DNA from 2 places in the Serinicoccus hydrothermalis genome. Region 2 is predicted to be linked to the other one. Evidence: predicted binding sites of a transcription regulator. Region 2 holds the regulator's gene; the other holds the start of a gene.
The links. Region 2 encodes HrcA, which represses chaperone genes, less so after heat shock. Its sites were predicted from a motif close to TTNGCACTCGNNNNNNNCGAGTGCNAA; they were not measured.

Region 1 (8,757 bases), 340 kb from region 2:
CCTCGTGGTGCTGGAGATCGTCGTCGCGCTGGTGCTCGCGGCGCGCTTCCACTGGGGCTACGGGTATGCCCCCGGCCGCGCCCTCTGGCACGGCGTCTTCCACGCGATCTCGGCGGTCAACAACGCCGGCTTCGCCCTGTACCCGGACAGCGCGACGGGCTTCGTCGGCGACATCTTCGTCATCGGACCGATCTGCTTCGCCCTGGTCGTCGGGGGACTGGGCTTCCCGGTGCTGCGCGAGCTGCTCCGGCGGGTGCCGCGCGAGCGGTGGAGCGTGCATACCCGGCTCACGCTGTGGGGCACCGCGGTGCTCATCGTCCTCGGCACCGGCCTCTTCTGGTGGTTCGAGACCCGGGGCGGCGGCACGCTGACCGGGCTGGACCCGTGGGGCCAGTTCGTGGGGGCGCTGGGCGGGGGGCTCTTCCCCCGCACCGCCGGCTTCAACAGCATCGACTACGGCATGGCGAGCGACGAGACGCTGGCGGTGACGATCGTGCTGATGTTCATCGGCGGCGGCTCGGCGGGCACGGCCGGCGGGGTGAAGATCACCACCTTCCTCATCCTGGCCTTCGTCATCTGGTCCGAGGTCCGGGGCGAGCCGGACGTCGTCATCGGGCGTCGCCGGATCTCCAGCGCGACCCAGCGCCAGGCCCTGTCCGTGGCGCTGCTCGCCGTGGGCCTGGTCGTCGTCTCCGCGATCTACCTCATGAGCCGCACCGAGGGGATGCGACCCACCGACCTGCTCTTCGAGACGGTCTCCGCCTTCGCCACGGTCGGGCTCTCGACCGGCCTCACGGCCTCGCTCCCGTGGGACGCCCAGCTGCTGCTCATGCTCCTCATGTTCCTCGGTCGCGTCGGCCCCATCACGGTGGCCGCGGCGCTGGCCCTCAACACCCGTCACCGGCACTACCGACTCCCGGAGGAGAGACCCGTTGTTGGCTAGGAAGAAGCGCGACCCCGAGGGTGGGGTCCCGACCGTCATGGTCGTCGGTCTCGGACGGTTCGGCACCGCCGTCTGCGAGTCCCTGGTGCGCCAGGGGGTCGACGTGCTGGCGATCGACACCGACGAGCGCCGGGTGCAGAAGTATGCCGACGAGCTCACGCACACCGTCGTCGCCGACGCGACCGACGGGGAGGCGATGCGCCAGCTCGGCGTCGGCAGCGTGGACCGGGCCGTCGTCGCCATCGGTTCCGACATCGAGGCCAGCGTGCTCAGCGTCATCACCCTGCACGAGGCGGGCGTCGACCGGATCTACGCCAAGGCCATCACCCGCAAGCACGGCAAGATCCTGGCCAGCATCGGCGCCGACCACGTCATCTACCCCGAGTACGTCATGGGCCAGCGGGTGGCGCACATGGTGACCGACGGTGTGGCCGACTACCTGGAGTTCGACGACGAGTTCGCGATCGCCCGGTGCAGCGCCCCGGTGGAGACCTGGGACCGGAGCCTGGCCGACTCGGGGGTGCGGACGCGGCACACCATCACCGTCGTCGGGATCAAGCCGCCGGGCGCACCCTTCACGTATGCCGTCCCCGAGACGGTCGTCGAGGAGGGGGACGAGCTGGTGGTCTCCGGACGCGTGGGGGACGTGGAGCGCTTCGTGGCGCTCCCGCGCGCCTCCCGGGCCTGACCGGACCCGTCCCTCAGGGGTCGTGCCGGTCCACCATGAGGACCGTCGGTGCACCGGCCACGGTCGTGAGGACCAGGACCGCCTCGACGCCGCCGCGGGCCTTCCGCGGCAGGCGCAGCTCGGTCCGGAAGGCGTCCGGGTCCACCTGGACCCCGCGCTTCTTGATCGTCACCGCCCCGTGGGGTCGCTCCCGCAACCACGCGCGCACGGTCCGGGCCTGCAGCGGGAGCACCTCGCGGACGGCATACCACCGGGCGAAGGGCAGGTCGACCGGCGCCGGCGCCGTGACGTAGCCGGCCCCCGCTGACACCTCCCGTCCCCGCACCAGGGCGGCCACCGAGCCGGTCAGCCCGGCTGCCAGCACGGTCCGGTCCGGCTCGGCGAGCCAGGGTCCGAGCTCGTCGGCCCGGGTGAGCGGCTCGTCGTGCGGGAGCTCGCCGAGCTCGTGCCAGGTCACCTCCGGCCCCGCGTCGTGCCCGACGACGGCGTGGCGTCCGGTGCTGTCGAGCCCCCACCACAGCGCGCACTCGAGCACGTCGCCGTCGAGACCGACCCACTCGGCGCAGACGTCGGCGGGGATCTGCGCGCGGGGGAAGACCGGTGAGAGCTTGGCCACCGTGGCGCGCGCCCGTGCCGCGACGTCGAGCACGGTCCCGAACGGCGGTGAGAGGTCGGCGAGGCGGTGGACGCGTCGCGTCCGGCCCGCGACGTCCGCCCGGCCGGGGGTGCGGCGGGCCGGGTCGAGGAAGGCCGCGTCGCCGGGCCCGACCGTGACGTCCGCGGCGTCGGCGACCACGACCCGGGCCCGGTCGAAGGGCGCGAGGTTGGCCCGCGCGGCGGCGGCGACGACCGGGTCCGAGTCGACCGCGGTCACCGCGAGACCGGCCTCCGCGAGGGCGCGCGCGTCCAGCCCCAGCCCGCAGCCCAGGTCCAGGACGTGCTCGACCCCGGTGCCCGCCACCATCCGGGCCCGTCGCGCGGCGACCGCCGGCCGGGTGGCCTGCTCGAGGCCGTCCTGGGTCAGCAGGAGCTCGTCCGCGAGGGCACCGAGCCGCGGTCTCGCGCGCGCCCGCAGCCGCGCCTGGGTGAGGGCGGCGGACACGAGGTCGGCGTCATGGCCCTGCGCGCGCAGCCGGCTCATCAGCGCGAGCGCCCCCGACTCCTCGTAGGGCGGGAGGCCGGACAGCAGCTGCGCCCCGGGCCCGTCGCGCAGGCGGTCCATGAGGGCCACGGCAGGGTCGGCGGTCATGACCCCAGTGTGACCGCCGCGTAGATTGTGCCCATGCCCCGCGTCTTCAGCCGCAAGGTCAGCCGACTGCTCCGCCGTGGCCGTCGGCTGGCCCTGGGGACGGCCGCGGCGGGGCTCGCCGGGCAGCTGACCCTGGCCGCGGGCGTGGTCGCCGCCGACGCGCTGCGCAAGCGCCGCGACCACGTCGAGCGCGACGCCCCGGAGCGCGACCCCGTGTCCGCGACCGTGCGCGGGGCCAGGGTCACCACCTACACCTACGGCCAGTACCTCTACGACGACATGATCGCCGCCATCGACGAGGCGGAGGACTTCGTCTACCTCGCCTCCTACATCTGGAAGGGCGACGACGTCGGCCGGGCGTTCAAGGACGCCGTGGTGCGGGCCGCGGACCGGGGCGTCCTGGTCTGCCTCGTCTTCGACGGCTTCGCCAACCTCGTCGTGCCGCGCGAGTTCCTCGACTTCCCGGACGGCGTGCACATGCTGCGCTTCCCCGTCCTGCGCACCGCGCTGCCGATCATCGACATCCGGGCCTCTGGCCGGGACCACCGCAAGATCCTCGTGGTCGACGGCCGGGTCGGCTTCGTCGGGGGTTACAACATCGGCTCGCTGTATGCCACCAGCTGGCGGGACACGCACGTCCGGGTCGAGGGGGACAGCGTCTGGGAGCTGACCAACGCCTTCACCGACTTCTGGAACCGGCACAAGGGCAAGCGGCGCCCGCAGCTCCCGGACAGCGGGACGATGGAGTGGAACGCCAACATCCGGGCCGCCCGCAACGAGCCGAGCCGCGTGGTCTACCCGGTGCGCGCGCTCTACCTCGAGGCGATCGACCGCGCCGTCCACCGGATCTGGATCACGCAGGGCTACTTCATCCCGGACCGGGAGATCCTGCACGGGCTGCTCACCGCAGCCTCGCGCGGCGTGGACGTGCGGGTGGTGATGCCGCAGGCCTCCAACCACGTGCTCGCCGACATCGTGGCGCAGTCCTACTACGCGACGCTGCTCGAGGGCGGGGTGCGGCTGCACCTCTACCACGACGTCATGGTGCACGCGAAGACCATGACGGTGGACGGCCAGTGGGCCACGATCGGCACGGCCAACATCGACCGGCTGTCGATGCAGGGCAACTACGAGATCAACCTCGAGATCGTGGACGAGCAGCAGGCCGCCCACATGGAGAACATCTTCCGCGCCGACCTCGAGCAATGCCACGAGCTCACGCTGGAGGAGTGGGAGCGACGCGGCCGGGGGACCCGGCTGGTGGAGCGCGTCCTGCAGCCGCTGCAGGTGATGCTCTGAGGCCGGTGGGGAGCGGAGCCCCCTGACGGTACTGGCACTCGGTTTGACCGAGTGCTAACCGCGTGCCTAGATTCGTCCTAGCACTCTCGGCACGTCAGTGCCAGCCGCGAGCGCCGACCGACCCCCGCGACGGCGGTGGGCCATCGCGGTGGAGTGAGCACGACCCAGCAGCGACCACCTGGCCGGCGCGCCGCGCCGGACACCTGAAGGAGAGAAGGAAGGTAACCGTGTCGGTTTCCATCAAGCCGCTCGAGGACCGCATCGTCGTCAAGGCCGTCGAGGCCGAGCAGACGACGGCCTCTGGTCTCGTCATCCCGGACACCGCCAAGGAGAAGCCCCAGGAGGGCGAAGTCCTGGCGGTCGGCCCCGGCCGCGTCGACGACAACGGCAACCGCGTCCCCATGGACGTCGCCGTCGGCGACCGCGTCATCTACAGCAAGTACGGCGGCACCGAGGTGAAGTACTCCGGCGAGGAGTTCCTCATCCTGTCGGCCCGCGACGTGCTCGCGGTCGTCGGCTGACCCGGCCGAACTCCCTGCGGCCGACTCGACCCGCACGCCACGCCCCGGCCGCCGATCCCGGTGACCGGGGCGCGGGCGTGCGGGCTGCCGGTCCCCTCGCACCGCATACCTGAAAGGAGCGCTCGCCCATGGCGAAGCAGCTGCAGTTCAACGACGACGCCCGCAAGGCGCTGGAGCGGGGCGTCGACGCCCTGGCCAACGCCGTCAAGGTGACGCTGGGCCCCAAGGGCCGCAACGTCGTCCTCGACAAGAAGTGGGGCGCGCCGACCATCACCAACGACGGCGTGACCATCGCCCGCGAGGTCGAGCTGGAGGACCCCTACGAGAACCTCGGGGCCCAGCTGGCCAAGGAGGTCGCGACCAAGACCAACGACATCGCCGGTGACGGCACGACCACCGCGACCGTGCTGGCCCAGGCCATGGTCAAGGAGGGCCTGCGCAACGTCGCCGCCGGAGCGGCGCCGTCCGGCCTCAAGCGCGGCATCGACGCGGCCGTGTCCGCCATCAACGACCGCCTGCTGGAGACCGCCCGCGAGCTCGAGGGCCGCGACGAGATCGCCCAGGTGGCCGGGCTGTCCGCCCAGGACCCGCAGATCGGCGAGCTCATCGCCGACGCCTTCGACAAGGTGGGCAAGGACGGCGTCATCACGGTGGAGGAGTCCTCCACCACCGCGATGGAGCTCGAGTTCACCGAGGGCATGCAGTTCGACAAGGGCTACCTCTCGCCCTACTTCGTCACCGACAGCGAGCGGATGGAGGCCGTCCTGGAGGACGCCTACGTCCTGCTCGTGCAGGGCAAGATCTCCAAGGTCTCCGACCTGCTGCCGCTGCTGGAGAAGGTCGTCGGCGAGAGCAAGCCGCTCATGATCATCGCCGAGGACGTCGAGGCCGAGGCACTGTCGACCCTCGTGGTCAACAAGGTGCGCGGCACCTTCAACGCCGTCGCCGTCAAGGCGCCCGGCTTCGGTGACCGCCGCAAGGCGATGCTGCAGGACATGGCCATCCTCACCGGCGGCCAGGTCGTCGCCGAGGAGGTCGGACTGTCCCTGGACTCGGTCGGCCTGGAGGTGCTCGGCACCGCCCGCCGGGTCGTGGCCACCAAGGACACCACGACGATCGTCGAGGGCAGCGGCGACGCCCAGGCGGTGAGCGACCGCGTCGCCCAGCTCCAGGCGGAGGCGGCCGCGACCGACTCCGACTGGGACCGGGAGAAGCTGCAGGAGCGCATCGCCAAGCTCGCCGGCGGCGTCTGCGTCATCAAGGTCGGCGCGCACACCGAGGTGGAGCTCAAGGAGAAGAAGCACCGCATCGAGGACGCCGTCTCGGCGACCCGCGCGGCCATCGAGGAGGGCATCGTCGCCGGTGGCGGCTCGGCCCTGGTGCACGCCGCCCCCGCCGCGGACGAGCTGGGCCTGACCGCCGACGAGGCGGTCGGTGCGGCCATCGTCCGCAAGTCCGCGGCCGAGCCGCTGCGGTGGATCGCCGAGAACGCCGGCCTGCAGGGCTACGTCGCCACCACCAAGGTCGGCGAGATGTCCCCTGGGCAGGGACTCAACGCGGCCACCGGGGAGTACGGCGACCTCTTCGCCGCCGGGGTCATCGACCCGGTGAAGGTCACCCGCTCCGCGCTGCGCAACGCCGCCTCGATCGCCTCCATGGTGCTCACCACCGACACCCTGGTGGTGGACAAGCCCGAGGAGGAGGACGAGGCCGGTCACGGCCACGCGCACTGAGGTCGCGACCGCAGCCGGTCACGACGACGAGGCCCCGCCCGGATCATCCGGGCGGGGCCTCGTGCGTGTGTCTGTGCGTGGGGCGGACGGGTCCGGTCAGCGCGTCTTCTGGTGCGGCCGGGCCGCGTCGACCTGCTCGTAGTGCTCGGCGCGCTCCTCCTCGGTCATCCCGCCCCAGACGCCGTAGGGCTCGCGCACCGTGAGGGCGTGGGTGCGGCACTGCTCCAGGACGGGGCAGCCGCCGCAGACCTGCTTGGCGCGTTCGTCCCGGCGGCGGCGGGCCGGTCCGCGCTCGCCCTCCGGGTGGAAGAAGACCTCCGGACTCGTCGTGCGGCAGGCTCCCTCGAACTGCCACTCCCACAGGTCCGCCACAGGACCGGGCTGATGAGCGATCTCGGCCACGGGATCCTCCTCTCGGGGGGCTGACCCGGTCCCCGCCTCACGCCTCGTCCCCCATCCGGGGCAGTCAGCAGGAAGGTTCCGAGCATGACGAGTTCCTCGTCGTCTTATTACTCTAAGTGATCGAACCCCTCTGGCATAGCGCCGGGTGGGCGGTCCGCGCGTCCGCCCGGTCGTCCGTAGACTCGGGGTATGACCTCCGGTGACCTCCGCGGCCCCTCCTCCGACGCCTTCGCCCGGGTCGGTCTCACCTACGACGACGTGCTGCTGCTCCCGGGGGAGACGGACATGTCGCCGGACCAGATCGACACCCGGAGCCGGCTCACGCGGGACATCTCGCTGCGCGTGCCGCTGGTGTCCGCCGCGATGGACACCGTCACCGAGGCGCGGATGGCCATCGCCATGGCGCGCCAGGGCGGCATCGGCATCCTGCACCGCAACCTCTCGGTGGAGGACCAGGCGCTGCAGGTCGACCTGGTCAAGCGGACCCAGACCGGGCGGATCACCAACCCGGTCACCATCGGCCCGGACGCCACGCTGGAGGAGCTGGACCAGCTCTGCGGGCAGTACCGCGTCTCCGGGCTGCCCGTGGTCGACGACGGCGGGCACCTGCTCGGCATCTGCACCAACCGGGACCTGCGCTTCACCCCCGTCGCGGAGTGGGACCGGACGCTCGTGCGCGACGTCATGACGCCCATGCCGCTGGTCACCGCCCCGGCCGACGTCTCCCGCGGGGAGGCCACCGCGATCCTGCGGGCGCACAAGCGGGAGCGGCTGCCGCTGGTCGACGAGCAGGGGCGCCTGTCCGGCCTCATCACGGTCAAGGACTTCGTCAAGAGCGAGCAGTACCCCCGGGCCTCCAAGGACGGGGACGGGCGGCTCCTCGTGGGGGCCGCGATCGGCTACTTCGGGGACGCGTGGGAGCGGGCGACCACCCTGGTCGAGGCGGGCGCCGACGTGCTCGTGGCCGACACGGCCCACGGGCACGTGCGGATGCTCCTGGACATGGTGAGCCGGCTCAAGAGCGACCCCGCGACCCGGCACGTCCAGGTCATCGGCGGCAACATCGCGACCGCCGCGGGCGCCCAGGCCTTCGTCGACGCCGGCGCGGACGCCGTCAAGGTCGGGGTAGGACCCGGGGCGATCTGCACCACGCGCGTGGTCACCGGCGTGGGCGTGCCCCAGCTCTCCGCGGTGCACGAGGCGGCCCAGGTATGCCGGGAGTCCGGCGTCCCGGTCATCGCCGACGGCGGCATGAAGTACTCCGGCGACATCGCCAAGGCGCTCGTGGCCGGGGCCGAGGCGGTCATGATGGGGTCCATGCTCGCGGGCTGCGAGGAGAGCCCGGGGGAGCTCATCTTCGTCAACGGCAAGCAGTTCAAGAGCTACCGCGGGATGGGCTCGCTCGGGGCGATGAGCTCGCGCGGCAAGAAGTCCTTCTCCAAGGACCGCTACTTCCAGGCGGAGGTCGCCAGCGACGACCAGCTCGTGCCCGAGGGCGTCGAGGGCAAGGTCGCCTACCGCGGGGCCGCCAGCGCGGTGGTGCACCAGATGGCCGGCGGCCTGCGGCAGGCCATGTTCTACGTCGGTGCGCGCACCGTCCCCGAGCTGCAGGCCAAGGGCCGGTTCGTCCGCATCACCCAGGCCAGCCTGCAGGAGTCGCACCCGCACGACATCGAGATGACGGCCCAGGCGCCCAACTACGGCTGACCCGCCCGGGGCGCGTGGCGCAGGACGGTCGGGGCCGGGCCGGACGGTAGCCTGACCCGGTGAGCGAGATCGAGATCGGACGCGGAAAACGGGGCCGTCGGGCCTACTCCTTCGACGACGTCGCGGTCGTCCCCTCGCGCCGCACCCGCGACCCCGAGGACGTCTCGATCACCTGGCAGATCGACGCCTACCACTTCGAGCTCCCGATCCTCGCC
Region 2 (8,757 bases):
GCCCGGCCTCGACCTCGGTCGGCTTGTTGAGCGCCACGACCCGCGCACCGCGGGGGTTGAGGTGCTCGGTGAAGCGCTTGATCGAGCCACCCTTGCCGGCCGCGTCGCGTCCCTCGAAGACGAGGACGTGCCGGCTGCCGTGGTCCTTGGCCCAGTACTGGAACTTCAGCAGCTCCACCTGCAGCAGCCACTTCTCGACCTCGTAGTAGTCCCGGGTCATCCGCTCGCTGTAGGGGTAGTCCTCCCGCCAGGTGTCGACCGCGCTGCCGTCGGGCGTGATGAGGTCCGGGTCCGACCCCTGGTCGTCCCGCACGGTGTACCCCTGCACCCGCAGGGTGTCGATGTACTCGCGGAGGCGCTGCTGCACCCTCTGACCCTAGCGCGCCCCGCCCGGGTCGGGACGGACGACCCGTGACGGCGTCGACGCAGTTCACGGGTGGGAGAATCGGGGGTATGCCCTCCACCTTTCCCCCGGGTGAGCCCGCGCCCGAGGACGGCGCGCTGCCGCCCGCGGCGCTGGAGGGTATGCGCTCGCGCCACTTCTCGGTCTACCTGCACGTCCCGTTCTGCCGGGTGCGGTGCGGCTACTGCGACTTCAACACCTACACCCTGCCCGAGCTCGACGACGGTGCCGCGCCCGAGGGCTACCTCGCGGCCGCGGGCGCCGAGCTCGAGGTGGCCGCCCGGGCGCTGTCGCCCGGGTCGCCGGGACCCGTGAGCACCGTCTTCGTCGGCGGTGGCACGCCGACCATGCTGGCGCCGGCCGCGCTGGGCTCTCTCCTGGCCGGGGTCCGGGACCGGTGGGGGCTGGTGCCGGGGGCCGAGGTGACCACCGAGGCCAACCCGGACACCATCACCCCGGCCGTGGCCGAGCAGCTCGCCGCGCAGGGGTTCACCCGGGTGAGCCTGGGCATGCAGTCCGCGGTGCCGCACGTGCTGCGGACCCTGGACCGGACCCACGACCCGGCGGGGGTCGCGCGGGCGGTGACCGCCGTACGCGGGGCAGGGCTCCAGGTCAGCCTCGACCTCATCTACGGCACCCCCGGCGAGTCGCTGGAGGACTGGCGCTCCAGCCTGGAGGCGGCGGTGGCGCTGGAGCCGGACCACGTGTCGGCATACGCCCTGGTCGTGGAGCCCGGCACCCGGCTGCACGGTCAGGTCCGGCGCGGCGAGGTGCCGGCCCCGGACGACGACGACGAGGCCGACAAGTACGAGCTCGCCGACGAGGTCCTCGCCGCAGCCGGCTACGGGTGGTACGAGATCTCTAACTGGGCCCGGTCACCGGAGCACCGGTGCGCCCACAACGTGGCCTACTGGAGCGGGGCGGACTGGTGGGGGATCGGGCCGGGCGCCCACAGCCACGTCGGCGGGGTGCGCTGGTGGAACGTCAAGCACCCTCGGGCGTACGCCGACCGGATCGGGCAGGGCCTCGCCCCGGTGCACGCCCGGGAGGTTCTCGACGCCGAGCAGCGGTATGCCGAGCGCGTCCTGCTCGGCGTGCGCCTGGGCGACGGCCTCCCGGTGGACGACCTGCGACCCGTGGGGCGCACCGCCGTGGCCGGGCTCGTGGCCGACGGGCTGCTCGACGGCCGGGCCGCGGTGCGGGGGCGGGCGGTGCTCACGCTGCGGGGCCGGCTGCTGGCCGACACCGTGGTGCACCGGCTGCTCCCGGGGTGAGTTCACCGACACGCCACCGGTGCTCCGCGGTCACGACACCTGCAGCCCCGACACTGGGAGCAGTCCCTGCCGGGTATGAGCGTGCAGGGCCTGACGTGCCCAGGACGAGGTGTGGCCCGGTTCGCGAAGTATGAGTTCGCGAACCGGGCCACGACCAGCCGTGATGCTGCTGGCGGTGCGCAAGGTGCCTGGAGGCTCTGCTCCCGCATCACCGGGAGGTCCGTCCCGAAGGACGGTCGAATCCTCGGCAGTCTTGCGACCCGCTCTCCCCGAGGGGAGTGCGTAGGGGAATGTCTACGCCTCCCGAGGCCGGGGCGCAAGGGGTCGGGAGAGAAAGTCGGACGGCCCCCGGCGTGTCGGGGAGGACACGCCGGAGGCCGGTGACAGGTGGGACGGGTGGGGCTCAGCTCAGCAGACGGATCTGGAACGGGTAGTCGTAGACCCGGCCGTCGGCGGCCCGCAGCGCTCCCTTGATGTGGCACCAGAGCTGGACGACGAAGATGAGGATCCAGCCCGGGACGGCCCAGAGGAAGCCGATGCCGATGGTGAGGATGACGCTGATCCACAGCGCCACGCTGGCGATGGTCATCGTCAGGTTGAAGTTGAAGGCCCCGGCGGACGCCGTGCGCACGGCAGCGGACCGGTCCTTGTAGAACAGCCAGATGAGCAGGGGGCCGAGGAAGGGCACCCAGCCGACGCTGAGCAGCATCGCCAGCGGTCCGGAGAGGTGGGCCAGGATCATCATGGACTTCTCGTCGCCCTGCACGGGTGCCGGGCCGGAGCCGGGCTGCCCGTAGGCGGGACTGCCGGGACTGCCGCCCTGGGGGTATGCCTGCGCACCCTGCTGGGGGTCCTGCCAGGGTTGGCCGCTGGGGGGAGGTGGGTTCTGGGTCATGCTGCTCACTCCTCGTGAGGTGGTGGAACGGTGACGAAGTCGATCAGCTCTTCGACGCTGGCGAGCAGCGTTGGTTCCAGGTCACTGTAGGAACGCACCGTGCCCAGGATCTTCTTCCACCCCCGGGCCACGTCCGCTTGGGTCCGGTGCGCCCACCCCAGCTCGGCGAGGATCCCGTGCTTCCACGAGCGCCCGCGCTCGATGACCGGCCAGGCGTCGAGCCCCAGCCGCGCCGGCTTCACCGACTGCCACACGTCGACGTAGGGGTGGCCCAGGATGCGCACCCACGGGCTGACCCGCTCCGCCTCCTGCACGATCCGGGTCTCCTTGGTGCCGGGGATGAGGTGGTCGACGAGGATGCCGAGGCGCTGGTCGCGCGTCGGCGCGAACGAGCGGATGAGGGAGGCCAGGTCGTCGACCCCGTCGAGCATCTCGACCACGACGCCCTCCACGCGCAGGTCGTCGCCCCAGACCTTCTCCACCAGCTCGGCGTCGTGGCGGCCCTCCACCCAGATGCGGGAGCCGGTGGCGACGCGGGCCGGCCGGTCGGTGACCCGCACCGAGCCGCTGGCCGTGCGCCTCGCCGCCTCGCGCTCGGTGGCCAGGCGCTCGACCGCCCGCCGGTCGACCGGCGCGGTGAGGACGACGGGCGCACCCTCGAGCAGGAAGCCCGGCCCGAGTGGGAAGCCCTTGCGCCGGCCGCGGCGGTCCTCGAGGTGGACCACCTGCATACCGCCGACCTTCTCCACGCCGACGACGGCACCGCACCAGCCGGTGTCGACGTCCTCCACGACCATCCCGGGGTCGGCGGCCACCTCGCGGGCGCGGCCCCGGCGGGGGGCGCGCCAGTCGGTCGCAAGGACGTCGGTGCCGTATCCGTAGCGGTCGTTCACAACAGGTGACCGTAGCGCGTGTGACGCACGAGGTCCCTGAGGCGCGCGACGGCCGCCCAGGTCGGGCGTCCGGTGGTCAGACGTCGCGCGGGTGGGTCATGTCCAGCGGCACGACCCAGGCGTCGAACTCCTCGGCCGTGAGGTCCCCGCTCTCCAGGGCCGCCTCGCGCAGGGTCTGACCCCTCTTGTGCGCCGACTTCGCGATCGCCGCCGCCTTGTCGTAGCCGATGTGCGGGTTGAGCGCCGTCACCTGCATGAGGTTGCTGGCGAGGTTGGCCTCGATCCGCTCGGTGTTGGGCTCGATGCCCTGGGCGCAACCGGTGTCGAAGGCGAGGCAGGCGTCCGCGACGATCCGGATGCTCTCCAGCACCGCGTGCACCATGACCGGCTTGAAGACGTTGAGCTGGAAGTTGCCCTGGGTCCCCGCGAACCCGACCGTCGCATCGTTGCCGAAGACCCGCGTCGCCACCATCGTCATGGCCTCGGACTGGGTCGGGTTGACCTTGCCCGGCATGATCGAGCTGCCCGGCTCGTTCTCCGGGATGAGCAGCTCACCGATGCCGTTGCGCGGCCCGGAGGCCAGCCACCGCACGTCGTTGGCCATCTTCATGAGGGCGCCCGCGAGGGTCCGCAGCGAGGACGAGGTCTGCACCAGCGCGTCGTGCGCGGAGAGCGCGGCGAACTTGTTGTCCGCGCTGCGCAGCTCCATGCCCGCCTCCTCGCCCATCTTCCGCGCCGCGAGCGCACCGAAGTCGCGGTGCGCGTTGAGCCCGGTGCCGACCGCCGTGCCGCCGATCGCCAGCTCGCGCAGCCCCTCCCCGGCGTGCCGGACCTCGCCCAGGGCGTAGTCCAGCTGCGCGACCCAGCCGCCGATCTCCTGGCCGAGCGTGATAGGTGTGGCGTCCTGCAGGTGGGTGCGGCCGACCTTGACGACGTCGGCATACTGCTCCGCCTTGGCCGCCAGGGTGTCGCGCAGCGTCGTGACCCCCGGCTCGAGCCGGTCGCGCAGCTCGAGCAGCACCGCGATGTGCATGGCGGTGGGGAAGGTGTCGTTGCTGCTCTGCCCACGGTTGACGTGGTCGTTGGGGTGCACCGGGGTCTTGCTGCCCATCTCGCCGCCGGCCAGCTCGATGGCGCGGTTGGAGATGACCTCGTTGCTGTTCATGTTGCTCTGCGTGCCCGACCCGGTCTGGAAGACGACGAGCGGGAAGTGCTCGTCGAGGTCCCCGGCGATGACCTCGTCGGCAGCCCGGACGACGAGGTCGGCGACGTCCTGCGGCAGCTCGCCCAGCTCGGCGTTGGCCTGGGCCGCGCCCTTCTTGAGGATCCCCAGCGCCTGGATGATCGGCCGCCCCCAGACGAAGGTGTCCTGGCCGATGGGGAAGTTGCGGATGCTGCGCTGCGTCTGCGCCCCCCAGTAGCGGCCGGCGGGGACCTCGACCTCGCCCATGCTGTCCTTCTCGATGCGCACGTCGTTGCTGCTCATGGCGCTCATGGTATGCCGTCCGCCCACACCTCCCGTAGACTGGCACTCCTGACCTGTGAGTGCCAGCCGCCCCTGGGAGGAGGGACCGTGAGCGACGACCGACGACTGGACGTGCTGCGAGCCATCGTCCAGGACTACGTCCGCACCTCCGAGCCGGTAGGCTCCAAGTCTCTGCTCGAGCGGCACCAGCTCGGGGTCTCCGCCGCCACGGTGCGCAACGACATGGCGGTGCTGGAGGAGGAGGGCCTCATCACCGCGCCGCACACCAGCGCGGGCCGGGTGCCCACCGACGCCGGCTACCGCCTCTTCGTCGACCGGCTCCAGCAGATCAAGCCGATGACCCGGGCCGAGCGCACCGCGATCGCCCGCTTCCTCGACGGCGCCGTCGACCTCGACGACGTCGTGTCCCGCACCACCCGGCTGCTCTCGAGCCTCACCCAGCAGGTCGCGGTGATGCAGTACCCGAGCCTGTCCCGCTCCACCGTGCGGCACGTCGAGCTGGTCCCCGTCGGCGGCACCCGCCTCATGATCGTGCTGATCGTCAACACCGGCCGGGTGGAGCAGCGGGTCGTGGACGTCGGGCGCGACCTCACCCTCGAGCCCGAGGTCGTGGCCCAGCTGCGCGCCCTCGTCAACGAGCTCACGGTGGGGGAGCGGCTCAGCATCGTCGCCGCCGGGACGGCCGCGATCGGGGACCGGGTGGTGCCCGCCGACCGTGCCCTCGCCGAGGTGGTCCTCGACGCCCTGGCGGTCGCCGCCGACGAGCAGACCGAGGAGCGGATCGCCATGGCCGGCACCGGCAACCTCGCGCGGGTCGGCAGCGACTTCCCCACCTCGCTCTCCCAGGTGCTCGAGGCGCTCGAGGAGCATGTGGTCCTGCTGCGGCTCATGGGTAGCATGGCCAGCCTCGACGACGCGAGCGCGGTGGCCGTCTCCATCGGTGCCGAGAACCCCTACGAACCCCTGCGCACGACCTCGGTGGTCGCCACGACCTACGGGCCCGCCGGCGGTCTGGGGGTGGTGGGACCGACCCGCATGGACTACCCGCAGGCGATGGCCACGGTCCGGGCCGTCGCCCACTACGTCGCCGACATCCTGGACGGGTGAGCCACCTCACGGCATACCCCGGCCCCGATGACCGTTGAACCGAACCGGACCACCAGACCGCACACGCCACGACCGCAAGGACGTCCTACGCCGTGAACGACTACTACGCCGATCTCGGGGTGTCCCGTGAGGCCACCGCCGAGGAGATCAAGAAGGCCTACCGCAAGAAGGCCCGCCAGCTGCACCCCGACGTCAACCCCGGCGAGGAGGCCGAGTCGGAGTTCAAGCGGGTGAGCCAGGCCTACGATGTGCTGGGCGACCAGGCCAAGCGCGCCTCCTACGACCGTGGCCAGGACCCCTACGGAGGGGCCACCGGCGGCTTCGGTCAGGGCTTCACCTTCAGCGACATCATGGACGCCTTCTTCGGCGGCACCGCTGCGGGCGCCCGCGGCCCGCGCTCGCGGACCCAGCGCGGCCACGACGCGCTCATCCGCCTCGACGTCGACCTCCCGACGGCGGTCTTCGGCGGCGAGCAGACCCTGCAGATCGACACGGCCGTGGTCTGCACCACGTGCAGCGGCGCGGGCGCCCAGCCCGGCACCGGCACCCGGACCTGCGACGTCTGCAGCGGGCGCGGCGAGGTGCAGCAGGTGCAGCGCTCCTTCCTCGGCCAGGTCATGACGTCGCGCCCCTGCCAGGCCTGCCGCGGCTTCGGCGACGTCATCGAGCACCCCTGCTTCGACTGCTCCGGCGAGGGCCGGATCCGCACCCGTCGCGACCTCACCCTCAAGGTGCCCGGCGGCGTCGACTCCGGCACCCGCATCGCGCTGGCCGCCGAGGGCGAGGTCGGCCCCTACGGCGGGGAGCCGGGAGACCTCTACGTCGAGATCGCGGTGGAGCCGCACGAGCTCTTCACCCGCCGCGGCGACGACCTGCACTGCACGCTCGAGGTCCCCATGACCGCCGCCGCGCTGGGCGCGACCCTGCCGGTGGAGACCCTGGACGGACCGGTCGAGGTCGACCTGCGGCCGGGTACGCAGCCGGGCAACACGCTCTCGCTCGACGGCAAGGGCGTCACCCACCTGCGCGGCCAGGGGCGGGGCGAGCTCGTCGTCCACCTCGACGTCAAGGTGCCCACCAAGCTCAACGACCAGCAGCGCGAGCTCCTCGCCCAGCTCGCCGAGAGCCGGGGCGAGTCCAGCCCCACCGGGCGGATGGGCAGCCCCGCCGGCAGCGGGCGCAAGCACAGCCTCTGGGACGCGTTGCGTGGCCGGTGAGGCGTGAGCGACCCGCTCTTCCTCGTCGACCCGGCACGGCTGGACGCTGACCGGATCATCCTGGACGGACCGGAGGGGCGCCACGCCGCGACGGTCCAGCGGATCACGCCGGGGGAGAGCGTCCTGGTCTCCGACGGTGCGGGCCGCGGCGCCCGGTGCCGCGTGCTGACCGCGGACCGGTCCGAGCTCGGGCTGGAGGTGGTGGAGCGCCTGGAGCAGCCGGAGCCCCGACCGAGGCTGGTGCTGGCGCAGGCCCTGGCCAAGGGCGACCGTGACCTGCAGGCGATCGAGGCCGCGACCGAGCTGGACGTGGACGAGGTCGTCCCCTGGCAGGCCGATCGCAGCGTCGTCCGGTGGCGCGGCGAGCGCGCCGCCAAGTCGCTGCGTCGCTGGGACCAGGCGCTGGTCGCGGCGACCAAGCAGTCCCGCCGGCTGCGCCGACCGACCCTGGCCGACCCGGTGGGGCGCAACGGGCTGCTCGCCCGTGCCGGGCAGAGCGCCCTGGCCCTCGTGCTGCACGAGGAGGCGACCGACCCGCTGGCCGAGGTGGAGCTGCCCGACGCGGGCGACGTTCTCCTCGTGGTCGGCCCGGAGGGCGGGATCTCGACCGAGGAGCTCGACGCCCTCGTCCACGCCGGTGCCGCGCCGGTCCGGCTCGGGGCCACCGTGCTGCGCACCTCGACCGCCGGGCCCGCCGCCCTCGCCGTGCTCGCCGCCCGGGGGAGGTGGCGGTGAGCACCGACCCCCTGAGCGCGACCGCCACCGGCACCCGCGAGCGCGCTCCCCGCAGCGGGGCCGTCTTCGCGCCGGGGATCCGCAGCGCCTCGGTGGGGGCCACGGTCCTCATCGCGATGTTCGCCCTGGAGTACATCGCGGTGGGCGCCGCCATGCCGACGGTCGCGGAGGCCCTGGACGGCTACCACCTCTACAACATGGCCTTCGGCGCGACGGTCGCGCTGAGCGTCGTCGGGATGATCCTCGCCGGCTGGTGGTCGGACCGGTCCGGTCCGCGCCCGGTCGTGCTCGCCGGGGCGGGGGTGTTCTCCCTCGGCCTCCTCGTGGCCGGGCTGGCACCGACGATGGAGGTGCTCATCGTCGGCAGGGGGTTGCAGGGCCTCGGCAGCGGCCTGGCGTCGGTCGCCGTCTACGTCGTCATCGCCCAACGCGTCCCCGACGGCCTCCGTCCGGCGGTCTTCTCCCTGCTCGCGGCGGCCTGGGTGCTGCCCGGGCTGGCCGGTCCGCTGCTCACCGGGACCCTGGTCGAGCACCTCTCCTGGCGCTGGGTCTTCCTCGGCGTGGTCCCCGTCGTGCTGCTCTCGGTCTGGGTGCTTCGCCCGGCGCTGCGGGCCACCTACCCCGGCGACGACGCCGGCTACCTGCGCGGGTCGATCATCGGGTGGGCCGTGCTGGCCGCCCTCGGGGTCGGGCTGCTCAACCTCGCCGGCGACCGCGTCACCGCGGCGGAGTATGCCGTCGGCGCCG

Region 1: the regulator HrcA is predicted to act here: its motif matches at 4,211-4,237, upstream of groES (co-chaperone GroES).

Annotation. Positions count from the first base shown of each region.
Region 1 is NZ_CP014989.1:3,326,918-3,335,674, forward strand. Features, by position in the region: gene SGUI_RS15580 (TrkH family potassium uptake protein) at 1-943, shown strand, start outside; gene SGUI_RS15585 (potassium channel family protein) at 981-1,631, shown strand; gene SGUI_RS15590 (class I SAM-dependent methyltransferase) at 1,645-2,880, opposite strand; gene SGUI_RS15595 (phospholipase D-like domain-containing protein) at 2,914-4,179, shown strand; gene groES (co-chaperone GroES) at 4,407-4,700, shown strand; gene groL (chaperonin GroEL) at 4,829-6,433, shown strand; gene SGUI_RS15610 (WhiB family transcriptional regulator) at 6,530-6,835, opposite strand; gene guaB (IMP dehydrogenase) at 7,025-8,542, shown strand; gene SGUI_RS15620 (GuaB3 family IMP dehydrogenase-related protein) at 8,602-8,757, shown strand, end outside.
Region 2 is NZ_CP014989.1:69,485-78,241, forward strand. Features, by position in the region: gene ppk2 (polyphosphate kinase 2) at 1-367, opposite strand, end outside; gene hemW (radical SAM family heme chaperone HemW) at 454-1,677, shown strand; gene SGUI_RS00310 (DUF4870 domain-containing protein) at 2,081-2,572, opposite strand; gene SGUI_RS00315 (DUF3097 domain-containing protein) at 2,578-3,465, opposite strand; gene fumC (class II fumarate hydratase) at 3,542-4,951, opposite strand; gene hrcA (heat-inducible transcriptional repressor HrcA) at 5,039-6,058, shown strand; gene dnaJ (molecular chaperone DnaJ) at 6,151-7,275, shown strand; gene SGUI_RS00335 (16S rRNA (uracil(1498)-N(3))-methyltransferase) at 7,279-8,010, shown strand; gene SGUI_RS00340 (MFS transporter) at 8,007-8,757, shown strand, end outside.